Regions from separate parts of the Paenibacillus sp. FSL K6-1217 genome, predicted to be linked through region 2. Evidence: a T-box and tRNA genes for the amino acid it is inferred to sense, from the RefSeq annotation. Region 2 holds a T-box; the other holds one or more tRNA genes.

Region 1 (10,945 bases), 2.7 Mb from region 2:
TGTCCCTTGTGGCCCTCAGCGCATGCAGTAATGCAGAGGATAAGCCGTCAACCGAATCGATGCAGACCTCGGCACCGACAACCGAGGCTGTGCAGACTCCTGAGCCGACGACAGACGCAGAGCAGACTCCAGCACCAACGGCAGAGCCGGAGCAGACTCCTGAGCCATCGTCCGGAAGCAATGATACGGCTGCCGGATCTGCGGACCTGCCGAAATATCTCCCGGAGGATTTCCCGATGCCGGAGAATGTAACAGAGACTGTCCTGTCCACTACAGCGGAGAATGAGGGCAAGAAGTCAGCCATGCTAATCTTTAGAACAACGGACAGTATGGAATCGGTAACGAAGCTCTATGACGATTATCTGGCCTCGAAGCTAGGCGATCAGTCTGTGAAGACTATTGATCCCAAGAACCTGATCATTCAAGGCAACACCAAGGACGGTAAGCAGAGCTGGTCCATCATTGGCGGTCCGCTTGCGTCCAAGGAGGGAACCGTGGAGCTTAACGTCATCTGGTCCGAAATTTAATACGAACAGCCAAGCTGTTATATACAGAGGAACATCCTTTGAGGCTCGATTCAGAGCATTCAACGGGTGTTTTTTTGACTTGAGCAAAAAGTGTCGAATTTTGTATTTAAGTAGTATACGCCAGGCATGATGGAGTTATATAATTATTCTTGTGAACGAAAATTAGTCAGGCGGTGTTTTGGTTTGTCGTGGGAACCTGTAGGCTTTATGTTTTTCTCTACGATAGAGACGCTTGCGCTCTATTATCTGATTATGTCTCTTTATAGATTCAAGTGGAGATGGTACATCTGGCAGGCTTTATTTGTCATCTTGCTTAACAATCTGCAAAGCTATTTGTTACGCAATGAACTGGGTATGTCGAATGTCGCACCGCTTGTATTAATCCTGATTTTCATCTTCTTTTTTGCTGCAGTGGTGAGGATGCCGCTGATTCTATCTATCATTGCAACGATATCAGGGTTTGCTATTTTCGCCGGGATTCAGACGTTGATTCTTTGGAGTGTCTTCCGCTCCGTTTCGAATATCGACAATAAGGCGAACGGGTATTTCCTTCAGGTTGCGACCGCTGCTATTGTCTTTGGAGTGTTCGGCTACCTTTACCGCAAAGGCAAGGGCTTCACCTTCGATCTGGATAAACTCCGCTTCAAAATAGAGGATATCCTGCTGTCCGTACTGATTTGTGCATTTGTAATAGTAGTATCTCTCCTGCTCTATTACAATGATATTTTGTTAAACGCACTGATTTTTTTGGTTATGTCTGTCTTCCTTCTATACTATTCCACCCGGAAGGAGCTGGAAGATGCTTGAGCACATGTCCGGCAAGCTTGCACTGCGCATTAAAAGTGTAGTCCCTGAGCATCCGGCATCCTTGGCGGTTTTGAAGTTCGCTATTGCTATCATCCTTAATGTGTTGTTCATTATCGGTCTGACCTTGGCGGTATCCCTTCTGACAGGCCGGACAACGGAAGCTCTGCTGATTCTGATCTCTTTTGCGTTATTGCGCCAGGTCTCCGGCGGGGTACACCTCAAATCGGGTATGGCCTGTGTTTTGTATACAGCAACCTTATTCACGCTCTTGTCCTTCATTGAAGTGGGCAGTACAGCGGTTCTGCTTATGAACGGAATTAGTCTGTTGATTGTACTGTGGCTAGCACCGATCGGAATTGAACGTCAGACCCGGATTCCCAGGCAGCACTGGCCTAAGCTGAAGGTCATAGCGGTAATCCTTGTGGCGGCCAATGTTGTGGCAGGGTCCCCGGTGGTTGCGGCCAGCTTTTTGGCTCAATCTGTCAGTCTGATTATGGCTAGAAGGGGGGTGAGAACTTGAGAATGAGGGGGTTAAAGACGCTGCAACGCAAAATAGTGTATAAATTAGCTTCCGGTTTATCCGCTATGGCTGCAATTGTTGTGTTAGTTACCGCCAGTGTGTTCTACGTTAACCAACCGGAGGTTCCTGAAGAGTTACTTAAATAACATTGGAGTTGATCCCTTTGAGCACGATATCTGTTACTAGAGACACAGAGGGAAACACTGGTGTATTCTCACTCGATATTGCGAAAATAACTTTTATGGAATTTGAACGGACTATCTATCGGATCATTGTCCATACGTACGATCAGACCTTTTATACAGTAGGTACGCTGAAATATTGGCTTAATACCCTGGCCAGTTCAGGATATAATTTCGTTCTAGCAGATAGAAACACGTTAATTCAGGTTTCTAATATTATCCAGTTGGATAAGACGTTTCATATTGCTTATTTTGGGGAAGACCACAGAGGAGTCGAGCAGAAGTGTTTTCTGTCAGAGAAGGGCTATAAAGAAATTCTCAAATACGTAAAAACATCCGCATCGGATATTAAATTAGTGGAGCTGCCCCAGTGGTAGCTTTATTTTTTATGGTATATAAAATAAGACTGACCCTGCGCTGTTCTGCTGCGTCCCGGGCCAGCCTTATTCAGGTTAGCTTAATCTGTAGCTAATTTGGAATACATACAGAGATCAATGAATGTTCCTTTGGACCGCTCACTCTGCCTTAAAGTTCCTTCCAGCGAAAAGTTTAATCTCTGCAGCACCTTAATAGAATTGATATTAGCAGGCTCGACCTTTGCTTCTACTCTATTGAAGTTCAGTGTATTAAATGCATAATCGATCAGAGCGAGAAGGGCTTCGGACACATAACCTTTTCCCCAAAACTCCCGGCCAAGGTCATAACCAATCTCTGTCTTGGCGTTGTCATTATCCAGACTATTGAAACCGCAGGAGCCTATGATCTGTTCAGACTCTGCCTTAATGATTGAATAGCGGATCGCCTGATTCTCTGCGGCCAACTTACCAAGCAGCTCAATCATTTCCACGGCTTGACTTTCATCCGTGAAGCTGCTGATATTCATGAACCGGGTGACTTCAGGATCAGACCAGATTGTGAAGAGGCTGGCTGAATCGGCTGTGCTCATTTGTCTCAATATTAATCTCTCAGTACGTAATTCAGTAATCAATATATTACCTCCATTAAAAGAATATTTGGCTTGTGGGGTTAAAATATTGATATCTGCGCATAGTTCAGTCCTTTCCGTGTGGAAGCTGCCTCTATTATATATAATTTAATGAATTTCCACAAAGAAGGATAATCGGCTTGGTAAGGATTTCTAACCAGAGACGTCGACCCCGGGTTTTACAAGTCAGATGACCAAGAGTTAACTGGATGCTTATTTGCAGCCTGTTTCTAAATCCGCTGAACATGGTAAGCTTTAGGTAAAAACATCCGGGAGGGCATTATGAAAAAAACCGTACTGATATTGTTGTTTCTGTTGGTATTAACAGCTTGTGCGAATTCAAAGGACGGGGTGACCACCAAAGACTTAGCCATCCAAAAGGTGGGGGACAGCAAAGCCATTGTTCAGTACGGAATGAGCCGTGCGGAAGCGGAAGAGGTGCTGGGCAAGGGGGAAGATAAGGGGCTCGCCAATTCATTCATGTATAGCGCTGGCGTAAGGATTATGTACCGGGAGGATAAAGTGGCCGGCATTACTCTGACAGAGGAATCGAAAGAGGCGTATGAAACCGTCGGCGGTTTCCAAATTGGCATGTCCAAAGATGACTTCAAACCAATCTATGGCGATCAATATCTGAACGATACGGAGCGTAACCTGGACTATGCTTATGATTCAATCAACAAGCGTTATTTGCAGGAAAAAGAATGGGCAGCGAAAGCGGAGGACGACACGAAAATATTTGTGATTTCAGCTCTGTTCAACGGAAAAGGTGAAGCAGACGGCGTTGTATTGGTGGATAAGCGAATGGCGATTATGTTTAGGTGAATGGGAGGTGCTGGTGAAGAATGATCCTGTGTTGAACAAGGCGATGCATACGCTGGATTTTCTGAGTCAGGGTTGGGCAGGGGAATCTGAGGCAAAATAGGGGCTGTTAAAGCCCCGGCAGATTATTTCCGTTTCTTTCGTCCAATTAAGCCGCCTACTATCCAAAAGATCAAAATCCCCACAAAGGCAAATACAATCCAAAAAGCAATACGCACAATTATCACTCCTTTAAAGCAACAATACGACAATAGTAAATTTTCCGCAATAAAAGGGGCTTTTATACCTGGGGAGGGAACAGATATACAGCGTATCATCCTGCTACAGCTATTAAGGGGCTGCCATAGGCTCTCCGCAGATAAACAATCTATTTATCTGGCATACCCCAATATTTTTTTATCCAAGAATGATGAGTAGATCAAAAAGTCTGCTTAACAAAAAGAAAAACCCTTATTTTATAAGGGTTTTTCTAAGATGATGCAGTATAGGACGGATGGGGTTCGAACCCATGACCCCTACCCTGTCAAGATAGTGCTCTCCCGCTGAGCTACCGTCCTGCAACGAAATTTATAATACCATAGGAGGGGAGGAGATGGCAAGAATTTTTTATTATGCACGACACCCCATCCGCAGTATATTACAATAAACGATGATGGTCTGGAAGAAACTCTCATTCCATCCTGTATACATAATGGCCAACAATGAACCAAAAAGGTGGAATTCTATCATGATCGTAACGTTGTATGAAGCGGAGCGCCCTGAGGTGAGTCTCAAGTATGTGGTAATTGTCATGAAGCAAGGGGAGGAATGGGTTCTGGTGCGGCACCGCGAGCGGTCCACATGGGAATTTGCCGGCGGGCATATTGAGGCAGGCGAGAGTCCAGGGGAAGCAGCGGTAAGAGAACTGTATGAAGAGACCGGTGCTGAAGAGTACGAGCTTCATTCATTATGCATCTATTCAGTTAGCAGTGAAGGGCTGGAGGAGAGCTTCGGGATGCTGTATTTTGCAGAGATTAAGAAGTTCGGAGCTTTGCCCCCTTATGAAATGGCGGAGCTTCGAAGCTTCAGCGAGCTGCCGCAGGCGATGACGTATCCGGGGATCTACCCGGCGTTATTTGCGAGAGTCATTGAACATGTGAAGCAACTGTGAGGTAACCGTGATCGCATTTCTGGTAGAATAGATACACGATTGGCTGAGAGGAGGCCCTGTTCATGAGTCATGGGATTACGAGGTTCAAGCGGCTTGGCGACTTTTTGAGATCACGCCGGGAGCGTCTGCAGCCTGAAGCTGTAGGGATCAAGGAGACGAACAGTCAGCGCAGAACACCTGGGCTGCGGCGGGAGGAGGTTGCCGTTCTAGCCGGTCTTAGCAGCACTTATTATGCGTGGCTGGAGCAAGGCAGGGAGGTTACCGCTTCCAGAGAGGTCATGGAGAGTCTCAGCCTGGCGCTGCGGTTGTCACCGGATGAGAAGAAGCATCTGTTCGAGCTATGGAATCCGGGTTTGCCGGATACCATTACTTCTATTAATGAGGGAAGTCCTGAGCTGAATCCGCAGTGGCGGGACATTATCGGCCAATTGTCCTATCCGTCTTTTATAACGAATGAGCGCTCTGAGGTGTTGGCCTGGAATGATGCGGCGGGTGAGGTTCTCAGTGACTTCGGAAATTTGCCTGCTTCAGAGCGTATTATGCTGCGTCTCTTATTCCTCGATCTGGAGCTGCGCCGCCGGATGCTGAACTGGGAGGAGTTCGCTCTCTATTCAGTGGGGGTGTTCAGAACCTATTATGACATGAATCTGCACGATCCCTGGTACAAGGAGATGGTCGATCAGCTTTGCGAGGACAGTGCGGATTTCGCCGGGATATGGAAGCAGCATCATATTCAAGGCAAGAGGGTCAACCGTGTGGTCATAGAGAGCCTTGGCACGAATCAGCCGGTAGTCTACGATATCAATTCTATGGCGAATCTGGCGGATCATCCGGGTCTGCATATTTGTATCTATACGCCTGTTATAACGTAGCAGACGATCTCGGGGGACATACGCCATACGTTTCCTCCGCTTCCTGGTAATGATCTTACTAGCATGAACGTACTGTGGCTGCTCCACGGCAGGACGGTTAGAATAAGGGCATGTTCACAAGATCCTTTACAGGGAAAAGAGGGAGACACCATATGCACACAAGAACACTCGGGAACGAAGGGCTGAGCGTATCGGCTCTGGGACTCGGAACGATGATGATGCCGGACAATGAAGAGTCTGTACGAACCATTCACGGCGCGCTTGATCTGGGAGTAACCCTGCTGGATACAGCGGACATCTATGGAGCCTTCGAGCAGCAGCGCTTCGGCGGCAATGAGCGGCTGCTTGGCCGGGCGCTTAAGGGCAGAAGGGATCAGGTTGTGATTGCAACCAAATTCGGCATTACGCATACTCAGGGACCCAAGGGAGACCCGGCTTATATCAAAAAATCTGTCGATGCCAGTCTGTATCAACTAGGCACAGATTATATCGACCTGTACTATCAGCACCGGCCTGATCCGAACACCCCTATTGAGGAAACAGCCGCTGCACTGGCTGACCTCGTCAAGGAAGGGAAGATCCGCTACATCGGCTTATCCGAGGCTTCGCCCGAACTGATCCGCCGGGCACATGCGGTGCATCCGCTCACGGCTCTGCAGACAGAGTACTCGCTCTGGAGCCGCGAGGTGGAGGATGAGATTCTGCCGCTGGTCAAGGAGCTGGGCATCGGCTTCGTTCCGTATAGCCCGCTGGGCCGGGGGTTTTTGACCGGCCAGATCAAGAGCTTCGATGATCTGCCGGAGGATGATTACCGCCGCCATTACCCGCGCTTCCAGGGAGAGAACTTCACCCGAAACCTGGAGGTCGTCTCGCTGATCGGGCAGATGGCAGAAGAGAAGGGCTGCGCTCCGGCACAGCTTGCGCTGGCCTGGCTTCTGGCACAAGGAGAGCAGATTGTGCCGATTCCCGGCACCAAGCGGCTGGAGCGTGTAGAAGAGAACCTCGGAGCGCTTCAGGTTACATTGTCGGCAGAGGAGCTCGCCCGGATTGAGCGGATATCCCCGCAAGGGGTTGCAGCCGGAGGACGTTACCCCGGGCAGAACTAAGTCATCACGAGGTATCAAGAGCCCTGAGCGTTCTTGCCTGTGCCGCTTGTTTGTGAGCGGTATGCGGGCGAGAACGCTTTTTCCACCTCCATTCCATCCAACCTCCCCCGGCACTCTTGTAACCCCCGGCATGTCACCGTTCCCGCTGCACATCTAGTTACCCATCCGCTCCACTTCCTCCTCTATGCGCTGCACATCTATCCGCTCAAACAGTAATTCAAGCTCTACGATAGGCTGCTGCGCACGTACGGATACCGGCTGCCAGACAGGCTGTTCCATGGACAGGAAGCCTCTAATCTTCCCGCAGGAGAAGGGGAGGAACGGGTTCAGCAGGTTAGACAGGTTGGCAATAATCTGAACACAAGTGTACAGCGTGTTGCCTCCGGCCGCAGGGTCATGCTTAATCTGTAGCCACGGCTGCTGCTGGTCGAAATACTTGTTGGCCTGGCGGATATACGAGAAGATGAATTCCAGCGCTTCCTTGAAGTGTCCGGCTTCAATCAGTCTCCCAGCTTCCGTATACAGATGTTCCAGACCATCAGCCCATGCTACGTTCAACGCGCCGTCTGGAACTTTGCCATTCCAGAACTTATTCACGAATACGAGACTGCGGTTGACGAAATTGCCGAACGCACCCAGCAGTTCACTGTTATGGCTATAGATGAACTCTCTCCAGGAGAAGTCGGCATCCCGCTTCTCAGGACCGTTCGCAGTTAGGAAATATCGGATGGAGTCCGGGTCATAACGGCTGAGAATATCCGGCACCCAGACCGCCCAGTTGCGGCTGGTGGAGAATTTTTGCCCTTCCAGGGTCAGGTATTCAGAAGAGAAGATCCGGTCCGGCAGATGCAGATCCTCAGCGCCCAGCAGGAGTGCCGGCCAGATCAGGCTGTGAAAAGGGATATTGTCCTTCCCGTGTACATAATAGGCAGTTATAGGCGGCTGCCCATCGTTATCCTGCCCGGATGGCACGGACCAGAAATCCTCCCACCGGTTGCCGGTCTCTGCCGCCCACTGCTTGCTGGCAGAGAGGTAGCCGCTGACGGCTTCGATCCAGACATAGATCTTCTTGTCTGTGAAGCCGGGAGCGGGGACATCCACGCCCCAGTCCAGATCGCGTGTGGCCGCGCGGTCCTGCAGTCCTTCCTGCAGATATCTGCGGGTCAGCCGGACCGCATTGTCTCTCCAGCCCTGGGCGGATTCAGCGTATTCCGTGAGTGCATGCTGGAAGCTGGACAGCGACAGATAGTAATGCAGGGTGGAGCGCAGCACAGGCGTGGACCCGCAGAGGGCACAGGTGCGCTCCAGCAGATCCACCGGATCGAGAATCGTGGAACAGTAATCGCATTGGTCCCCCCGGGCCTGCTGTCCGCAGACCGGACAGGTCCCATTCACATAACGGTCCGGCAAGTAGCGCCGGTCCTGTTCACAGTAGCACTGGAGCGTGGATTTCTGGTACAGATACCCGTGATCCAGCAGCTTAAGGAACAGCTCCTGCACTGTGCTGTGATGATGGGCCTGATCGGTCCGGGTATACAAATCATAGGTGAAGCCTAAGGCGCGGAAGCACTCTGCGAACTCCTCATGGTACCGGCTGGCGAATTCACCGGGCGATACCCCCTCCTGTCCCGCCTGTACAGCAACGGGGGTGCCGTGGCAGTCACTTCCCGATACATACAGTACAGCGTCGCCTTTGGCACGGTGGTAGCGGGCCAGAATATCTCCCGGAAGAATGCTGGCGAGTCTGCCCAGGTGCAGGGAGCCGTTGGCATAAGGCCAAGCCCCTCCGATAAAAATGTTAGTCATATCTCTCTCCTCCTCAAGTTGTATGGACGCAAAAAAGGCACTCATCCCCTAAAGGGACGAGAGCCTGTGCTCACGTGTTACCACCCAAATTCATCAATGCCTCGCGGCATCCACCTCTTCAGGTACGTCCGCAGAAAATAAGCGGGTATACCCTAGCATGGTAACGGATGCGGGTTCCGGCGCAGCCTACGTCCCGTTCATGCCGGGATTCGGTGCGCAGCTCTGAGACCATATTCCCGAGGGTTTTCTTTGCTCCTTTTCACCGGCCGGAGCTCTCTGTGGAAGAATTGCCAGGGTACTCTTTCTCTTCGCAGCTATTGTGGTTATCCTAATTACTGGATATCATATATGCAAGCCGGGAGATTTGTCAACACCCTAAGCCTATTTGCAATCCATAGCACTCCTGTGCGACAGTAGAGAATAAGGGCAAACAGGGAGCAGGGGAGCGCCTGACCCGTAGCCTGGAACTGGAGCGACACAGAGGTCAAAAGGAGATTGAGACTATTGCAGGAAAACAAACAGGAGAAAAAAAGCTCGGGTGCATGGGGATGGCTGGGCAGCGGGGCGGTCCTGCTGCTGCTTAAGGGGAAAGCCATTATCTCTCTGCTCAAGCTGGGGAAGATCGCAGGTCCGCTGATCTCCATGATGGTATCGATCTGGGCTTATGCCCTGATTTCACCATGGCAGTTTGCTGTGGGCTTCGTGGCGTTATTATTCGTCCATGAGATCGGCCATGTGATTGCTGCCAAGCGGATCGGCCTGCCGGTAAGCGCACCGCTGTTCATTCCTTTTATGGGCGCACTCATAACGATGAAGAAGCAGCCGCTGGATGCCAGAGAGGAAGCTTATGTCGCTTTTGGCGGGCCGGTGCTCGGAAGTATCGGCGCGCTGATTGTATTCGGTGCAGCCTATTATTATCATAGCCCCTTGTTATATTCACTGGCCTATATCGGCTTCTTCCTTAATCTGATTAACCTGCTGCCGATCCACCCGCTGGACGGGGGGAGAATTGCCACGGCAGTTACACGCTGGTTATGGCTGGTAGGGCTCATTGGCGGATTAGCTGTAATCATCTATCTGAAATCTATCCTGTTCGGTGTGATCTGGGTCATGTTCGCTTATGATATGTATAAGAAGTACATCAGCCGGCGTACGAAGAATCAGATGCATACTGTGCTCAAAAGCTTCCTGATCCCCATCGGGGATCTGCAGGAGCAAGGATATCTGATCCCCGGCCCTGAGCATAAGCGGGAGCTGCCGTTCACCACCTACAGCGAGTTGAACCGCCAGCAGTTCGTCGGGGTACGCTGGGATAATCTGGACTTCTACGGAACGACCACTATGCCCGTGCAGTCCCTGATCGGAAAAGTCAAAGTCGTGCAGCTCGACCAGCTGTACGTGGATGCCAGCCTCCAGCTGAAGATGACCTGTGAGATCAGCTTTACGATCCATGACAATGATAAGTATTATGAAGTGCCGGCTGCTTCCCGCTGGAGATATGGCGCTGCATATTTTGCGCTTGCCGCTTTTCTGGGGGGAATGATGTATCTTGTGCATGTGGTCGGCAATGTAAATCTGTAAAGCTCCGTTTATGAACCTCCTGATTCGTCAAAGCTGTAAAGAGCCAAGAAGGATGAGGGGGTTCGAAGCAATGCGCATGGCAAGAGTACGTATACTATCCATCGGAGTATGTCTTCTTGCGGGAATCGCCGGATGTACGTCCGGCCAAGAGGTCCCTGAATATACGGATGTTCACAGTATGACCGGACTGGACGGGGGCCTGGATTCACGGGATAGCCTGACCTCGCCGATTCTGCGGGATGTGTATGACCGCTCGATTCCCGAGGAAGTCTATGACACTCCGTAAGTAAGATGTTCGGCGGTTCCCTGCTCACGGGCCCAGCCCGGAAGGTCTCAGGCTCTATACAGGATATTAATAATTCTGTATAATGCTCAATATTGATTGGACCTACAGAGAGGAGCCAGGGGGATGGCAGTGGAAATCGTACATGTAACTACAGAGGAGCAGCTTCAGATGGCGCTGGAGATCCGCAAGAAGGTATTTGTGGAAGAACAGAAGGTGCCGGTAGAAGAAGAAATCGACGAATATGATGCCATCAACGAGCATGTGCATCATTTCCTGCTCATGGAGGGCGGGCAGCCGGCTG
Region 2 (10,945 bases):
TTTTACCGGTTCTTCAAGCTGTCTGCCAGCGCATAGCCGACCTTCCAGATATCGCCTGCACCCATGGTGATGACCAGATCACCGGGAGCAATCCGGTTCTGCAGATCAGCCAGCACCGCTTCCTTCGTAGGCAGATGCCGCGCACCGGCGTTGCTGTTCTGCACAATCAGCTCTACCAGCTTGGCGGAGGTGACTCCCTCAATCTGCTTCTCGCCCGCAGGGGAATAGATATCGGTGATAATCACTTCGTCGGCCTCGCTGAACGCACGGCTGAACGCATCCAGCAGGAAGAAGGTACGTGTGTAGCGCTGCGGCTGGAACACGGCGATAATGCGTTTGCCGGTTGCTTTGGCGGCGCTGATCGTAGCCTGAATCTCTGTAGGATGATGCGCATAATCATCAATAACGAGAATCTCGTCAACCTCGCCCAGCACCTGGAAACGCCGTTTGGCACCGTGGAATTTCACAATCGCAGCCGCAATGGCTTCAAAGGCAATGCCCGATTTCAGACAGGAAATTACTGCCGCCATGGAATTATACAGATTGTATTGTCCCGGAATAGAGAGCTCAATACGGCCCAGCACCTCTGTTCCATGATTCATGGTGTAGGATACCTGGCGGTCGCCGAGAACAATATCAGTCGCTCTATAATCAGCCGTTTCTGATTCGATTCCATAGCTGATGACTGTGCCTTTCACCTTAGGCAGCAGGGATTTCAGATTCTCATCATCCGCACACACGATAGCCGTTCCGTCCTCGCGCAGCTGATTCATGAACTGAACATAAGCGTCCTTCAGCTTGCCGAAGTCGCCGCCGTAATTCTCCAGATGGTCGGCCTCTATATTCGTTACAATCCCCAGCCACGGATGGTACTGCAGGAATGAGCCGTCACTCTCATCGGCCTCGGCCACAACGAATTCCCCTTGTCCCGCTTTGGCATTCGTGCCGACATTCATAATCTCCCCGCCGATAATATACGTAGGGTCCACGCCGCAGTCTTCCATGACCAAAGCGATCATAGAGGAGGTGGTAGTCTTGCCGTGCGCTCCGGCAACAGCTACTCCCTTCCGCTGATTCAGCAGCCGCGCCAGCATCTGCGAACGGTGCAGAATCGGAATCTTCAGCCGCTCCGCTTCCACCCACTCCACGTTATCCGCTGCAAGCGCCGTGGAATAGACGACCAGATCCGCGCCTTTTACCTGTTCCGCCGTGTGCCCGATGAAGACCTTGGCACCTTTGGCAATCAATTTCTCCGTTAACTCTTGTGCAGCTACGTCAGAGCCCGTAACTGTATATCCCATCTCCAGCATCACCCGGGCAATCGCGCTCATGCCATAGCCGCCGATCCCTATAAAATGCACACGTTCAGTAGTATCCAACAGTTCGTCACCAGCCTTTTTCAGAATCGGGTTGCCGTAAAAGCGTACTGCGCACATCAGAAATCAAATACAGCGTTCCGGACACAACTGCAAGGTCATCGTCCGCTGTGATCGTCTGCAGCTTCTGCAGCGCCTGGCCCCAATTACGTTCTACTATGATTTCCAAGTTATCCTTGGCATATTGATTCCGCAGACTCTCTGCGATCGCCTGCAGATCTTCCGCGTCCATTTTCTTACGGAAATCCGGTTCGGTCAGGATGAGCGTATCCACTATAGGCAGTATATGCTTGAGATACGACTCGTGATGCTTATTTGCCAGCATCCCCAGCAGCAAATTTAATTTACCGTAAGGCCGGAACTGCGGAAGGCTCTTCGCGAGGCTCTCAGCCCCTTCGGGATTGTGCGCACCGTCCAGAATGATTCTGGGCGAAGTGCTCACTTCCTCCAGCCTTCCGGCCCAGAATGTGCCGCGGAACCCCTCAAGCACATCCTCGTCCTCCAGCATGAAGGCCATATACTGCCGCAGCACCTCAAGCGTCATCATGGCCCCGGCCGCATTCTCCAGCTGGTGCTCGCCTTTCATGGCAATATCCAGCTCAAGCCCGCGGAACGGCCCCTTGAAGGTGAAGTGCTGGCAGCCTTCTCTCTGCCGGGCATTACTATAGCTGAAATCTTCTCCGGCTAAATAGAGTGTCGAACGGGTAGCTGCTGCCTTGGCCTTCAGTACGGCGACAGCCTCCGGCTGGCTCACACAGCTGACTGCAGGAACGCCCGGCTTAATAATCCCGGCCTTCTCGCCCGCGATCAGCGTAAGCGTATCTCCCAGCACATCAGTATGGTCATGTCCAACATTCGTAATGACCGACACAATCGGAGTAACAATGTTCGTTACATCCAGCCTTCCCCCAAGCCCTGTCTCCCATACGACTACATCGGGATAACAGACTTCGCCGTAATAGAGAATGGCCAGCGCCGTCGCCACCTCGAACATGGTCGGTGAACCCAGCTCGCTCCCCGCAATATCCTCGACCAGCGGATGTAGCCGATTGGCAAGCGCAAGCAGAGTCTCCTCAGGAATATCGGTGCCGTTGTACTGGAAGCGGTTCGTGAACTTCGTGATATAAGGAGAGGTGAAGGTACCTACCGAATATCCGCTCTGAATAAGGGCCGAGGTTAAAAAGGCGCAGGTCGACCCCTTGCCGTTCGTCCCCGCCACATGAATGAACTTGAGCTTCCGGTGCGGATGTCCCAGCTTCTCCATTAGAAGCTCTATCCGCTCCAGACCCGGCCGGATTCCAAAAGGAATCAGACTGTTGATCCAGTCTACCGCTTCTGTATAAGAATGTAAGGGAGCGGCATTGCCGCTCCGTGTGATCTCTTCCATGTCCGTTATCCTCTCAGCTCTGCAATACGGGCCAGCACTTTCTCACGTCTGTCGGAATAATCCGCCTGCTTAGCCCGTTCCTCTTCGATGACTTTAGCCGGCGCTTTGGCCACAAACCCCTGATTACTGAGCTTCTTCTCCACACGCTCCACTTCGCTGTTCAGGGTCTGAACTTCTTTTTCGAGACGGGCAATCTCCTGATCAATATCGATCAGACCGGACAGCGGCAGAAGCAGCTCCGCTCCGGTAACCACGGCGGACATCATTTTATCCGGCGTCTGCGGCGCAAGGCCTGCTTCGAACGAAGAGGTATTGCAGAAGCGCCCGATGTAATTGTCGTTGCGGGAAATAATATCCAGGGTGTCCTGGCTGCCGGCTTTGATAATCAGCTCGACCTTCTTGCTCATCGGCGCATTCACTTCTGCCCGGATACCGCGAACGGCCCGGATGATATCCATCAGCAGGTTCATCTCTGCCACTGCCTGCGGATTCTCAAGCGCTGCATCGTACTTCGGCCATTCGGCCAGTGTGATCGATTCGCCCTGATGCGGCAGATGCTGCCAGATCTCCTCCGTAATGAACGGCATGAATGGGTGAATCAGGCGCAGTGTGCGGTCCAGCACGTACGCCAGAACAGACTGGGTCTTGGCCTTGGCGGCTGCGTCCGCTCCATATAGCGAGAGCTTGGCGAATTCGATGTACCAGTCGCACAGATCATCCCAGATGAAGTTGTAGAGCAGGCGGCCGGTCTCGCCGAACTCGTACGAGTCAATTAGACGCGTAATATCGCGGGAAGTTTCGTTCAGGCGGTGCAGAATCCAGCGGTCCGCCGTACCAAGCTCACCTGTAATGTCAATATCTTCAAAGGCTACGCCTTCCAGATTCATCAGCGCGAACCGGGAGGCATTCCAGATCTTGTTGGCAAAATTGCGCGCCTGCTCCACCTTCTCCATACGGAATCGCAGATCCTGGCCCGCAGTGCTGCCGGTCGTAATCATATAGCGCATGGCGTCAGCGCCGTACTGCTCGATCACATCCAGCGGATCGATGCCGTTGCCGAGTGACTTGGACATCTTGCGTCCATCGGCATCGCGTACAAGTCCGTGCATCAGTACATCGGAGAACGGCTTCTGTCCGGTGAATTCCATGGCGGAGAAGATCATGCGCGCTACCCAGAAGTAGATGATATCGTAGCCGGTAACCAGTACATTGTTCGGATAGTAACGCTGGTAGTCGCTGCTGTCCCCATCAGGCCAGCCTAATGTAGCGAACGGCCAGAGGTTCGAGCTGAACCAGGTATCCAGAACATCCTCATCCTGCTTCAGGTCGGACAGCCCGCTGATACGGCGCGCTTCTTCCTCATCATGCGCAACTACGATCTCCCCGGTGGATTCGGAGTACCACGCCGGAATACGGTGGCCCCACCACAATTGGCGGGAGATACACCAGTCACGGACATTCTCGATCCAGTTCAGGTAGGTCTTCTCGAAGCGATCCGGCACGAAATTAACGCCGTTGCCTTCCTTCTGTGCCGCAATAGCAGCTTCGGCCAGCGGCTGCATCTTCACGAACCACTGGGTGGACAGATAAGGCTCTACCACGGCTCCCGAGCGCTCGCTGTGCCCAACCTGGTGTACATGGTCCTCGATAGAAATCAGCACTCCCTGCTCTTTCAGGTCGGCAACGATTTGCTTGCGACATTCGCTGCGGTCCAGCCCCTGGTAAGCGCCTGCCTCCTCATTCATCACGCCGCCTTCATCCATCACATTGATCTGCGGAAGGTTATGGCGGACACCCATCTCGAAGTCGTTCGGATCATGGGCCGGTGTAATCTTAACCGCGCCGCTGCCGAACTCCTTATCTACATACTCATCAGCAATCACCGGAATTTCCCGGCCGGTAATCGGCAGGATCAGCGTTTTGCCGATAAGCCCCTTATAACGGTCATCCGCAGGATGAACTGCAACCGCTGTATCGCCCAGCATCGTTTCGGGACGGGTTGTAGCTACAGTAATATAGCCGCTGCCATCCTTGAGCGGATAACGCAGATGGTACAGATGGCCGTTCACTTCTTTGTATATAACCTCAATGTCCGACAGAGCCGTACGGGCAGCCGGGTCCCAGTTAATAATCCGCTTGCCGCGGTAGATCAGGCCCTTCTGGTACAGCTCTACAAAGACCTTGCTTACCGCCTGCTTCATGCCTTCATCAAAGGTAAACCGTTCGCGGGAGTAATCCAGGGATAGGCCCATCTTGGCCCACTGGTCATGAATCGTCTGTGCATACTGGTCCTTCCAGGCCCATACCTGCTCCAGGAACTTCTCGCGCCCCAGATCATGGCGGGAGATTCCCTGCTGTCGCAGCTTCTGCTCCACCTTGGTCTGCGTAGCGATACCAGCATGGTCCGTGCCCGGCAGCCACAGGGTATCATATCCCTGCATCCGCTTGGTGCGGATCAGCACATCCTGAAGCGTGAAATCCAGCGCGTGTCCGATATGCAGCATTCCTGTTACATTCGGCGGCGGAATGACGATGCTGTAAGGCTCCGCCCCCGGCCGCTTGCCGGCTTCGAAGAACCCCTTCTCCATCCAGTACGCATACCACTTCTTCTCTGCCGCTCCAGGATCATATGTAGTCGGCATGTCGCTCTGCTTGTGATTAGCTGCGGCGGTGTCTTCTGCCGCTTCCTGCTGGTTCGGCAGCTCTGCTGCTGCATTGTTATTATCAGCCATTGTGAACCCTCCACTGTTAATGTATTGAGTAGCTAGTGGTTTCTGAGAATACAAAAAGGCCCTTCGTCTCAAAGGACGAAAGGCCATTCTTTCGCGGTACCACCTTTGTTTCGCGCCAATAAAAAATAAACCTCTGCCTTAAGTCCCTCTTAAAGGTTCCTAAAGCTTAGCGCGACACTCATGCAGGGTAACGGCTGCATCCGGCCGCATCCTAACCCGTCTTCATCATGAAGACAAGCTCAGAAGGGCAACTCCGGGGCGACTTCGGGGGCTGCATCCTGCGGAAATTCACACCAATGATAATCCCGCTCTCTGAAGGGCTGACCGCCTACTCTTCCCGTTCCCAGTCTTTATGCTAGTTATTACTTAGTTCAATAATACATTCAGTGTTATCCCTAGTCAACCAGCATATACACAAAGGGCGCGCAGAAGATGAACTTCGGCGCCTACTCCCCGCTCCAGATCACTTGAACTACATTGAAACCCTGATTGCCGCCCGTTCCGGGAGCGCCATCCAGCGTAACGGAGAAGGTGCTTCCAGCATCAATAATCGAGAAGGCTGAGGCGGAGACCTCCTCCGTCTTGGAGGTCGCTCCCTTTTGCACAAAATAGTCCTTGTACGTATTGCCGAGCGTCTCCAGGCTCTGCTTCGTGGTGTAGCTGAAGGTCGCAGACGGCTTACCGGTCGCCGAGCCTTCAATTAGATCAAAGATCTTCGCGTCCGCCGGAAGCGGGAAATCTGCCGGCAGGCTCTTCGGACGCTTCACGGACTCCGCTGGAGTTCCTGCGGAGGAGCCGCCGGAGGAGGCAGGCGGGGCAGCCGCATCGCCAATGATTACCCGGCTGGTTACAGCATCGTAAGTGACAGCGGTGTTCAGCGCTTCACCGATCGAGCGTACGGGCAGATAAGTAATGCCGTTGTAGGTAATCGGGGCGAGGGTTTTGCCGTTGCCGTCCTTTGGCGTATAATTCTGGCCGTTCACGACGATCCCGATCTTATTGTTGAGGAGCGCCTTGATCTCCTTCAGATTGCTGGCGGCGTAGACACCGGCCGAGACTGTCAGCGTCAAGCTTAGTGCGGCCGCAGTGGCTGCCACTTTTTTCTTCATGTGAATTCTCATCCTTCCAGAAGTGGTGTACCAGCGCATAGCTGCCTGAATGTGTAATGTATGTAGGCCGGTAGTGACTATTACCCCGGCTTCAGTGGTTTTCAAACGAAGGGTACGGGCGGACGGCAACAGGAGGGAAGCCTGCTTCATGGATGCACCTGTTAATACACACAACAAATACCCCCGTCCGGTCTATAAGGCGGGGGATAACCTGTGAAGAAGGCTGGCTTCATCTCAGGGAATATATAATACCTGTCCCTCTTCTACAATCTGACCGGAAAGCCGGTTGTACATGGACAGCTCCCGGGTGCTTAGCTGGTATTTCTCTGCAATGGTGTCCAGCGTCTCCTCCCGCTGCACGATGCACAGCCGCACCTTGCGGAACAGATCCGTTCCGCCGCGCCCGCCGATGAACCGGCTCTTCCAGGCCGTATCGTTGCCAGCCTCAGGAACAGTTTCTTCCTGAGATGCCATATCGCCGGAATGCAGATCCTCCAGCTCTTTGTTGGCGCGGCTTGCGCTAAGCAGCGAGGAGAAGGTGAGCGGCTCCTGCTCGGCGGCTCCCGGTTCTTTTTTGCTGCCAAGGGCAACCTTGAGATCCTTTTTCTCCTCCTGGGGAGCCAGAGATTCCGCCGACAGGAAGACCTCATTGTCTTCCGCCTGGATCTCCTCTGCCGCCTCCCCCTCTTCGTTCCCGGCAAACAGCGCAGCAGCATCGCTGGCAGCGGAGGTAAGCACCGGCTCCGGCTGCGATACGGCATGAAGCTTCGCATTGCCCCAGTGATCCACAGTGTTCAATGCGGCGGTACCTGTCTGCAGCCCGGTGTCTTCCTGAAGCGACTGGTTCACAGCCGCCGGTGCCGTTTTCTCTTTGGAGGTGAGGAAGTGGCCGGAGACCGGATCAGCCGCCTGCTTCCGGCCTGCCGGGGATGCCGTATCCAGGCTATGGGTCCTTACTCTCTGTTCCTTGTCCTTCAGCGGTGTAGAGAGATAGGCCGCAGGCTGGGTATACGGAGCGTCTTCCGCCAACAGCGGTTGGCCTTCAGCCTCAGCCGGTGCTGCGGAGTCCTGATCTTCCACAGCCCCCTCCGCCGCCCCTTCGCCATATGTCCAGAGCGAATTCTCATAGAGGGTGTCATTCTCCGGACTGCGGAATGGCTCTCCGGCCCCCTTGCTGTCTCCTGCCTCCGGCGAATACGCTACCGTGTATTCCTCCTGCTGCCAGGCCGGCTGTGCATCCGCACTTCCGATTCCTCGCAGCGAGAGCACACCGGTAATGTTAACGGTCCGCATCGTCAGCAGATCAATATCGAAATTCTCGATCTCCACCCCTATGTCATCAAGTGAGCTGACCCGGGTCAGCGGAACTGTGATTTCAACGGGAATCGCATGCTCCAGACGCTGTGTACGATCATCTTCCCCCCGGTAAAGTCCGGTGAGCAACAGCTGGCCATGCAGCTCGGCCCGGTCCTCCCGCTGGATTACCTGGATGTCGGGAACCAGCTCGACTTCCTCCAGCTCAGCTATTCCCGGAAGCTCTTCCGAAAGGTGAATGCGTTCATAAATATCAAACCGCAAGCCATGGGACTGGTCAAACACGGGAAATGTCCTCCTTCTTGGCATAATCTATCCCTGAGACAAGCCCAGAGTATAAGCCCAAAATGTTACTCCCCTCATGTATATGCTTCAATCAGGCAGGCATGACAACTTTGCCGCTTCATTCGCGGACAGCGGCTATCCCAGAGGAGAAAGGGCCGTACGCGCATCCGGTATGGAGTAATTCTGCGGAAGCTTAGCACGCATCATTCCGGCAAGCGGATTACCCGGATCACACTGGCTCAGCACATCCGCCGGATGAAAGGCTGATGGAATTGCGCCCGCGCCCGGTTCTTCTTCAAAACGCACGTTGTCCGGGATGCCCTGCCGGCTCCTCTGCAAACTGATAGCCCTGTGATAGACATTCAGCGTACCCGCAGCCATGACATCCAGCGAACGGGTCTGTTCCGCCCACTGTCTGGCCTGGAGGCCGGTCCGTCTTCGCAGCTCCGCATCCCCCAGGAGCTGCTCGATCTGCAGAGCAAGCTGCGCAGCATCTCCAGGCGGAACAATCCAGCCCGTCTCTCCCTGCCGAACCATCTCCGGCATACCTGCGGTTCCGGCGACGATCGGCGCGATCCCGGCAAGCTGCGCCTCGGTAACCGAGAAGGGCTGCGTATCCTGCAGCGAGGGCTGCACATAGATATCGGCTGCCCGGAGCGCGGCCGGAATATTGTCCAGCTTCCCGGTGAAATGAACCTTCCCCGCAATGCCAAAAAGGCGGGTCTGCTCCATAAGCTCCTCCAGGAGGCTGCCGATTCCGGCCACCGCACAGATCCAGCGCTGACAGCGCTGTTGCAGAATGCCTAGCGCCTCTATCAGCACATGGACTCCTTTGATATATTCAAGACGTCCGGCAAACATGATCACAGGGATTCCCTCGGCAAATTGCAGCGGCGGCGTCTCTGCGGCCCGGGCGGCGTATTGATGCAGATCCAGTCCGTACGGCAAGGTATGAATAAGACCCGGGTTGACCCCCAGACTCTGCGTGAGCTGTCCAATCCAATCCGAAGAGACCAGAATCCGGTCAGCCGACCGGGCACCCAGCGTCTCAAGCCTGCGGAAATAACGCCCGATCGGGCGCTGTTCGTAGGCCTCCCGGGTCAGTCCTGGCTCAAGCCCCTTGTATTCATAGAAGGTCTCCTTGGTCAGGGCCCCGTGAATACTTGCGACCAGCGGAACGGGACGGCGCATGATCCGCCGCAGCGCGTACGAGGCTATGGGGTCCTGGGCATGAATGACATCATATTCCTCCAGCCCCAGCACAGCGGCGCCGCCTTCAAACACATAACGCCCCAGCTCAAAGCTGAAGATGCCATGCTCCAGATGCAGCGCCGGAAACCGCCCGATATCAAGCTGCGGCAGCAGCAGCGAATAGAACGCTTTTTTATCAAAAGACTCCGTCCGGTTCAGCAAATAAAGTGTATTGTTCTCCGCATGGCTGCCCATCAGGGTAACGGAATGGCCCTGCTCGCCCAGCTTGTCTGCCAGCTGCCTCATATACGTCCAAATGCCGCCCATATTGGTGAGGCCCCAGTAGGTGACCAGCAATATCTTCATGTATTCCTCTCCCCGGCTTATAGATTCACTTCTGTGCAGGAGCAGTCTGCTCCGTCCTAGTCAGAACAGTATATGAATGTTGCAGGCAGCGGGTATAGATATTTAGTCATGCTATAAAAATTTAAAAATAACTTTTAATCAATAAACATCTTTTCGGGTATAATCGGTATAAATCCTGAAAGGAAATTTCCGACATGTCCAAAGCGAGGGTATTTGACCTTTTTCTATTTGTCGCATCCCTGGCTATAGCCTTCATTCCCGCGCATGCTGTAGTCCTGGACGTTACCTATATAAAAGCATTACTGCTGTACACGATCTTCTCCAGCATCTACTTCCAATTGCGGATTGTGACCCGGAGCGGGAATTCTACGATCGATTATGCGATCAGCTATACTTCCTCTTTCGGGATTTTTGCCGGTCCGCTGGGCACGCTCCTGTTCGAGACCCTCTACCGGTTCATTGTGTATTTCTATAAAAAGAAATCAAAAACCGCCGATCCCGGAGAGTTCCTGGATACGTTCTACAACATCGGCTCCTTCACACTGGGCGGCTCTGCTGCGTATTATCTGTACACGGCGCTCTCACCGCTGGCGGACAAGCTTCCGCTCGGATACTGGCTCTTGTTCCTGCTTGTAGTCTGCGTCACCACCCTGCTGTCCTCCACCTTCCTGGTGCTCACCTTCGCCCTGTCGGGAGATATCAAGACACGCCGGGAAGCGAAGCACCTGCTGTTCCGAAGCCGGAATCTGCTGGACTTCAGCAAGGTTGCCCTGAGTAACGCCCTGCTTCTGCGGCTGCTGCAAATGGAGAATTGGGAGATGCTGATCGCTCTCTTCCTGCTCAACTATGTGGTCAGCATCTCTTTTTATTCCAAATCGCAAAGCGCCCAGCACAAATACGAACGCGACAAATTCGAGCAGATGGCATACCGTGACTTCCTCACCGGAACCTACAACCGGGCGCATATGGACAAGATGATGAAGGAGCTGAATCAGAGCGGGGAATACATCGGGATTGTAGTGGCGGACATCGACCGTTTCAAAAAAATCAATGATTCCTATAATCACGCCGTCGGCGACCGTGTCATTGTTCATTTTGCCGATACGCTGCATAAGCATCTGAGGGAGGGAGACATCCTGTTCCGCAGCGGCGGGGAAGAGTTCACGCTGTTCCTGAGGAACAAGA

What was found. The T-box of region 2 lies ahead of MHH28_RS15455 (valine--tRNA ligase). A T-box ahead of a tRNA ligase gene usually reads a tRNA of that ligase, here a tRNA-Val.
Region 1: it encodes a tRNA-Val, which carries the amino acid that the T-box ahead of MHH28_RS15455 (valine--tRNA ligase) is inferred to sense. The anticodon was not compared.

The regions. Positions count from the first base shown of each region.
Region 1 is NZ_CP150271.1:795,845-806,789, forward strand. It holds gene MHH28_RS03235 (hypothetical protein) at 1-527, shown strand, start outside; gene MHH28_RS03240 (hypothetical protein) at 711-1,334, shown strand; gene MHH28_RS03245 (accessory gene regulator ArgB-like protein) at 1,327-1,854, shown strand; gene MHH28_RS03250 (cyclic lactone autoinducer peptide) at 1,857-2,000, shown strand; gene MHH28_RS03255 (LytTR family transcriptional regulator DNA-binding domain-containing protein) at 2,018-2,413, shown strand; gene MHH28_RS03260 (GNAT family N-acetyltransferase) at 2,494-3,024, opposite strand; gene MHH28_RS03265 (hypothetical protein) at 3,304-3,846, shown strand; tRNA gene MHH28_RS03270 (tRNA-Val) at 4,329-4,400, opposite strand; gene MHH28_RS03275 (NUDIX domain-containing protein) at 4,571-4,993, shown strand; gene MHH28_RS03280 (helix-turn-helix transcriptional regulator) at 5,056-5,865, shown strand; gene MHH28_RS03285 (aldo/keto reductase) at 6,018-6,971, shown strand; gene metG (methionine--tRNA ligase) at 7,125-8,777, opposite strand; gene MHH28_RS03295 (site-2 protease family protein) at 9,282-10,358, shown strand; gene MHH28_RS03300 (hypothetical protein) at 10,435-10,644, shown strand; gene MHH28_RS03305 (GNAT family N-acetyltransferase) at 10,768-10,945, shown strand, end outside.
Region 2 is NZ_CP150271.1:3,507,651-3,518,595, forward strand. It holds gene murC (UDP-N-acetylmuramate--L-alanine ligase) at 3-1,379, opposite strand; gene MHH28_RS15450 (bifunctional folylpolyglutamate synthase/dihydrofolate synthase) at 1,387-2,763, opposite strand; gene MHH28_RS15455 (valine--tRNA ligase) at 2,769-5,405, opposite strand; T-box leader at 5,564-5,849, opposite strand; gene MHH28_RS15460 (stalk domain-containing protein) at 5,942-6,604, opposite strand; gene MHH28_RS15465 (LysM peptidoglycan-binding domain-containing protein) at 6,839-8,203, opposite strand; gene MHH28_RS15470 (glycosyltransferase family 4 protein) at 8,339-9,760, opposite strand; gene MHH28_RS15475 (GGDEF domain-containing protein) at 9,955-10,945, shown strand, end outside.